Rhizobium sp. SSA_523: one gene and its partner. The protein of the gene in region 2 interacts with the protein of the main gene of each other region in a pairwise test. Links are inferred from orthologs where the notes say so. Each region holds a gene or a part of one and is shown on either strand. Other genes may lie near its edges. The genes, in order: QTJ18_RS09150 and QTJ18_RS13500.

Region 1 (3,154 bases), 870 kb from region 2 along the record:
TTCCTGCTGAAGCGGGCGGAGCAGATCGAATTCGCCGATTATGACAATGCCGCCTTCCCCACCATCTTCTGGGATCTCTATGGCGAAAAAGGCCATCGCGTCCGCTCCACCATCGCCGAAATGGGCCCGCTTCTCCTGGCGCGGCTGATGGATGCCACGGATGCGCAGGAAGGCGTCCTCAACATCGCCTTCAAGATTGCCGACGAGGGCGGGCTGGCCCTGCTCGACCTGAAGGACCTGCAGGCGCTGCTGACCTATATGGCCGATCATGCCGGCGAGATTTCCAAGCGCTACGGCTTTGTCTCCAAGGCTTCCATCGGGTCGCTGCAGCGGGGTCTGCTGGTGCTGGAACAGCAGGGCGCCGAGCATTTCTTCGGCGAGCCGGCGCTGAGAATCACCGATATCATGCGCACCACCCAGGACGGACGCGGCGTCGTATCGGTTCTGGCTGCCGACCGGCTGATGATGAATCCCAGGCTCTACGCCACATTCCTGCTCTGGCTGCTGTCGGAACTTTTCGAGGAATTGCCGGAAGTGGGCGATCCGGAAAAGCCGCGGCTGGTCTTCTTCTTCGACGAGGCGCATCTGCTCTTCTCGGAAGCGCCGAAAGTGCTTTTGGAACGGGTGGAACAGGTGGTGCGGCTGATCCGCTCCAAGGGCGTCGGTGTCTATTTCATCACCCAGAACCCGCTCGACGTGCCGGAAACGGTGCTCGCGCAGCTCGGCAATCGCGTGCAGCATGCCCTGCGCGCCTATACCCCGCGCGAGCAGAAGGCGGTGAAGACGGCGGCCGATACTTTCCGCCCCAATCCGGATTTCAAGACGGACGAGGTGATCACCCAGCTCGGCACCGGCGAGGCGCTCGTCTCCACGCTGGAGGGCAAGGGTGCGCCATCCATGGTCGAGCGTACGCTGATCCGGCCGCCTTCGGCGCGCATAGGGCCGCTGAGCGACGAGGAACGCCGCCAGATCATCGCAGAGAGCCCGGTGGCAGGACAATATGACAAGGATCTCGACCGCGAATCGGCCTTCGAGATCCTGACCGCGCGCGCCGAAAAGGCCGCCGGGGCGCCCGTGCCGGAGCGGGCGCGGCTCGATCCCGCCTCGCCCCCGGATGGGCGGAACGCCGGAAATGACGGCCGCCCGGAGGGCGGCAACCGGCAGGGAGAGAGCGGGGAAGACGAGACCCGCGACAGCGCGGCCGGGCGCTGGTCGCTGCCGGGTTTCGGCGATGCGGTGGAGGAGGCGCTCGGCACCGACCGGCCGAAGCGGCGCTCCACCTCCGGCGGCCGGGCATCCGGCTATCAGCGGGAAACGGTGATCGAGGCGGCCATGAAAAGCGCGGCCCGCTCCGTCGCAAGCTCGGTCGCCAACCAGATCGGCCGTGCTTTGGTGCGCGGGATATTGGGCAGCCTGAAGCGCTGATGCGGGGCGGGACCCCTGATCATGGGGATCCGTCCATGCGATTCCGCGTCAGGATGCCGTGGCGATCGTCGCGGCCTCTTCGCGGATGCGCTTGATCATTGAGCGAAGGCCGTTGGCGCGCTGCGAGGAGAGGTTTTCCACCAGTCCGATCCGGTCGAAAATGCCGATAATGTCCATATCGGCAATGTCGGAGGCATGCTTGCCGGACACCGCCGCCAGGACGATCGCCACCAGGCCGCGCACGATATGCGCATCGGAATCGCCCTCGAAGGTCAGCACCGGATCCGCGCCATCGCCGCCCGCCTGCCGATGGGAGACCAGCCAGACCTGGCTGGCGCAGCCATTCACCTTGTTTTCCGCCGTGCGCTTATCCGCCGCCAGCTCCGGTAGCGCCTTGCCCAGCTCGATCACATAGCGGTAGCGGTCCTCCCAGTCGTCCAGGAAGGCGAAATCGTCGATGATCTGGTCGATGCTGCTCATGTCTTATCCTTTGTCTCCGCTCTATATAGGCACCTCCGGCCGCGGCGAAAACGAAAAAAAACGCCGCATGACAGGGTCACGCGGCGTCAGCAGGCGCTGATTGAGTTGGGCAGATCAGGCGTCGAGGGATCTCGGCGCAAGTGGGGTGTCAACGAAAGGGAAGGTCTTCCAGCTGGCCTTGCGAGATTCGCAGTTTCAGCGGGCTTGCGCAGTTTCAGCGGGTGTCCGGCCGGGGGCTGGGCAAAGGAACGGTGCCGGTCACCACGCCGTCGGCGGCTGCAATGGCGCCGGTCACGCGAGCCTGGGACGGCTTGGGCGGAAAGGGTTGAAGGGTGGCGGGTGCATCGGCCGCGCTGACGACGGTGATCTTCGGCACGGCCATCCGGTCTTGTGCAAGCGAAGCGGCGGGCGCCGGCTGTCTGGCCGCACCATTTTCAGAGGCGGCCCCAGAGGAGGTTGCCGAGGAAGGAAACTGCGTGTCGAGGAAGTCATAGGCGACGCGTGCGCCTTCCCTGGCCCGGATGGCAAGTGCGGTGAAGGTTTCGGCTCCGGTCTCACAGACATCCGGCTTTTCGGCGCACAGACCGCTGACATAGGAATAGGCTCCGGCCGCGGCCGACAGCGCGTCGGTCAGCTGCAGCGGATGTGCCTCTCCCTCCGCGGTCGCCTGCGGCGCCTGGCTGAAATAGGACAGCGCAACAAGGCCTGCTCCAAATACCAGTGTCGTCTTGATCAGGAACCACATCTTCGTTCACCTGTCCCGGTCGACTTCTCTTGAGCGCCTGTCTTCGGCGCCCTTGTCTCTGCGTCTATGTCTGCGTCAGTTTCCGTCTGCCGGTCTTGACGTGAAACCACCCTAGCGGCCCATTCGAAACGTCCCCTTGCGGTAAAAGCTGCGATTTGACGCAAATTTGTCTCGAATTTTATCGAACCCGCCGCATCCTCTCCGAAACAGCCCTTTCCGGAGCTTTTTAGCATTCGCCGTTAAGCATAAATGCGGCAGTGCGTCAGCGGTTGCCGCCTTTTCTTGCACAGGCTTTGCCCCAATCCTTAACGAATTGCCGAAAATTGAAGAAAATCCGCTGCTTACGCCCTGTTAACCACAAGCGGAATTGCTTCGTTCCGGCACAGGCAGAGGGCCTGTTTCCGGCCTTCCCACCCCCTTCCGGACCTCTTCTTTTATAGTTTCCTTAAGTCGCTGACGCCTATGGTCGTGCCATCAAGATTCGCGGTATTAGGTAATTGCGTT
Region 2 (3,106 bases):
GCGCCGTGCCGCTCAGATGAACCCGATCGAGGCCCTGCGCCACGAATGACGCTCAGTTGTCAGGACAGGATCGCTGCATCACAACCGGTTTTGCCGCGCGGCTGATGCCACCGTCATGACACGCGGCGGACGGCGCCCGTGAAATCATAGCGGCGCAAATACGTAAGCGCCCAATGATCCTGGAGCCGGTAAGCCAAGCCTCACGCCGATGTGGTTTGGGCAGCCCGTTCACGCGCCAGCGCCGCCAGATCAGCCGGCTTCAATTCAACCGATTCGCCGCATCCGCAAGCGGAGGTCTGGTTCGGATTGACGAAGGTAAAGCCTGAGCGCATCTTGGTCACTTCGAAATCCATCTGCGTCCCGAGCAGATAGAGCACGGCCGAGGGCTCCACCCAGACTTTCGCGCCCGCATGCTCGACCAGGTCGTCCTTGGGATTGGGTTCGGTCACCAGATCAATGGTATATTCCATGCCGGCGCATCCGCCCTTCTTGATGCCGACGCGGACACCCTTGGCATCGGGACCGGATTTGTCGACGATCGCCGTCACGCGCGCGGCGGCGGCATCGGTCATGGTCATCACTGCAAAGCCCATTGGCGCATTCTCCATCACACAGCCGGATTCAAGGTCCGGAGGTCTTGTCTTCCAATGTAGTCCTTCGAGAGGTGCGGATCAATCCATCGCCAGGGAGATCAGTACCAGCCGACGGCCACCTGCGCCTCTTCCGACATGCGCTCCGGCGTCCACGGCGGGTCGAAGGTCATCTCCACCACCACGCCGGACACGCCTTCCACGGCGCCAACGGCGTTTTCCACCCAGCCCGGCATTTCGCCGGCCACCGGGCAGCCGGGCGCGGTCAGGGTCATCACGATTCTGACCTGTCGGTCGTCCTCGATATCGATCTTGTAGATCAGTCCCAGCTCGAAGATATCGGCCGGGATTTCAGGGTCATAGACCGTCTTCAGGGCCGCGACGATATCGTCGGACAGGCGGGCCAGTTCTTCCGGCGGAATCGCCGACTGGATTATACCCTCGCGGGCATCCCATTTCGGTATCGTATCTTCGGTCGACATGGCTTTCGTCCTTCAAGCAAAGAAGTTGCGCGCATAATCCAGCGCATCGGCCAGCGCATCCACTTCGGCGCGCGTGTTGTACATCGCAAAGGATGCACGGCAAGTGGAGGTGACGCCGAAGCGTTTCAAGAGCGGCATGGCACAATGCGTGCCGGCGCGCACCGCAACGCCTTTCCGGTCGATCACCATGGAAACGTCATGGGCATGGATGCCGGCGAGTTCGAAGGAGAAGATCGCTCCCTTGCCGGGCGCATCGCCGATGATGCGCAGCGCGTTGATCGCCATCAGCCGTTCGCGCGCATAGGCGGTCAGGTCGGCCTCATGCGCCGCAATCTTGTCGCGGCCGATCTTTTCCATGTAATCCAACGCATAACCCAACCCGATGGCCTGGACGATCGGCGGCGTTCCCGCCTCGAAGCGATGCGGCGGATCATTGTAGGTGACCATGTCCTCGGCAACGTCGATGATCATCTCGCCGCCACCCTGGAAGGGGCGCATGGCGAAAAGCCGTTCCTTCTTGCCAAAGAGGACGCCGATGCCCGAGGGACCGTAGAGTTTGTGGCCGGTCATGACATACCAGTCGCAATCGAGATCCTGCACGTCCACCGGCATATGCACGGCGCCCTGGCTGCCGTCGACGAGGACCGGGATGTCGCGCTCATGGGCGAGGCGGCAGATCTCCTTGACCGGCACGACGGTGCCGAGCGCATTGGACATCTGCGTGATCGCCACAAGGCGCGTACGCTCGGTCAGGCATTTCTCGAAGTCCTCGATATGGAACGCGCCCTGGTCATCCACCGGAACGAAGACCAGCTTCACGCCCTGCCGCTCGCGCAGGAAATGCCAGGGCACGATGTTGGAGTGATGCTCCATGATCGACAGGACGATCTCGTCGCCTTCCTTCAGGTGCGGCATGGCAAAGCCATAGGCCACCGTGTTGATGGCCTCGGTCGAATTCTTGGTGAAGACGATATCGTCGATCGACGGCGCGTTCAGGAATTTGCGGACTTTCTCGCGCGCCGCCTCATAGGCTTCCGTCGCGGCATTGGACAAATGGTGCAGGCCGCGATGCACATTGGCATATTCGGCGGAATAGGCATGGCTGATGGCGTCTATGACGCTTTGCGGCTTCTGTGCCGAGGCGCCGTTATCGAGATAGACCAGCGGCTTGCCGTGCACCATGGTCGACAGAATGGGAAAATCGCGACGGATCGCTTCAACGTCATAGGTCATGGGAGACCACTCCAACGGATGAGCATGGAGGCCGCTTGGGCCCTGGGCGGGAGGGCATGACCTGCCCTCCCCGTAACGCGGCGATCAGGCGTGACCCTCGAGCCAGCGCGAGATGACGCCTTCCAGCGCCTCGACCAGCGCCTCGTCGTCCAGTTCCTCGACGATCTCGGCAACGAAGGCATTCACCAGCATGGCACGGGCCCGGCTGCGCGGGATCCCGCGGGCCATCATGTAGTAGAGATGGTTGTCGTCGATATCGGCAACCGTCGCGCCATGTCCGCACTGCACGTCGTCCGCAAAGATCTCAAGCTCCGGCTTGGCCGCGAACTCGGCATCGTCCGACATCAGAAGCGTATTGCAGGCCATGCGTGCATCCGTCTTCTGTGCATCCAGCGCCACCTTGATCATGCCCTGGAAGACGCCCCGCGCCCTGTCGAACACGACATTGCGGAAGATCTCTGTCGAGGTCGTGTTCGGCACATTATGGCCGAGCACCAATGTCACGTCGGTATGCGTGTCGCCGCCGAGGAGATTGACGCCGCGCAATTGCAGATCCGATCCCTCTCCCGCCACGTCGATGCGCAATTCCTGACGGACCAGCTTGCCGCCGGCATTGATCACATAGAGGCGCAGCTTCGCATTCTCGCCGACCCGCACGCGCATCTGGCCAAGATGGGTATCCGCAGCGCCCTGCTCCTGCAGGATGATCCAGGTGACGTCCGCACCGTCCTCCAGAGAAATATCGCTGACGGAGGTGACGAAGGCCTGGCCCTCGCCGCTCGGCAGGTGCCGCTCGATGAC

The links.
Region 1: the proteins of QTJ18_RS13500 (region 2) and QTJ18_RS09150 interact in binary tests that used the Escherichia coli proteins (3 or more experiments, as listed by UniProt). The link is inferred for Rhizobium sp. SSA_523 from one-to-one orthologs.

The regions. Positions count from the first base shown.
Region 1 is NZ_CP129382.1:183,404-186,557, forward strand. What follows is about bases 190-3,023. They hold QTJ18_RS09150 (SufE family protein), read right to left. Parts: upstream 1,906-3,023; coding sequence 1,474-1,905; downstream 190-1,473. Other genes in these bases: QTJ18_RS09145 (helicase HerA-like C-terminal domain-containing protein), read left to right, coding at 190-1,425; QTJ18_RS09155 (DUF5330 domain-containing protein), read right to left, coding at 2,120-2,650. Outside these bases: more of QTJ18_RS09145, read left to right, coding at 1-189; QTJ18_RS09160 (sensor histidine kinase), read left to right, coding at 3,153-3,154. UniProt on the Escherichia coli protein: Participates in cysteine desulfuration mediated by SufS. Cysteine desulfuration mobilizes sulfur from L-cysteine to yield L-alanine and constitutes an essential step in sulfur metabolism for biosynthesis of a variety of sulfur-containing biomolecules.
Region 2 is NZ_CP129382.1:1,056,110-1,059,215, forward strand. The notes cover bases 196-2,981. They hold QTJ18_RS13500 (cysteine desulfurase), read right to left. Parts: upstream 2,306-2,981; coding sequence 1,085-2,305; downstream 196-1,084. Other genes in these bases: sufA (Fe-S cluster assembly scaffold SufA), read right to left, coding at 201-593; QTJ18_RS13495 (SUF system Fe-S cluster assembly protein), read right to left, coding at 692-1,072; sufD (Fe-S cluster assembly protein SufD), read right to left, coding at 2,390-2,981. Outside these bases: QTJ18_RS13485 (ABC transporter permease), read left to right, coding at 1-49; more of sufD, read right to left, coding at 2,982-3,106. UniProt on the Escherichia coli protein: Cysteine desulfurases mobilize the sulfur from L-cysteine to yield L-alanine, an essential step in sulfur metabolism for biosynthesis of a variety of sulfur-containing biomolecules.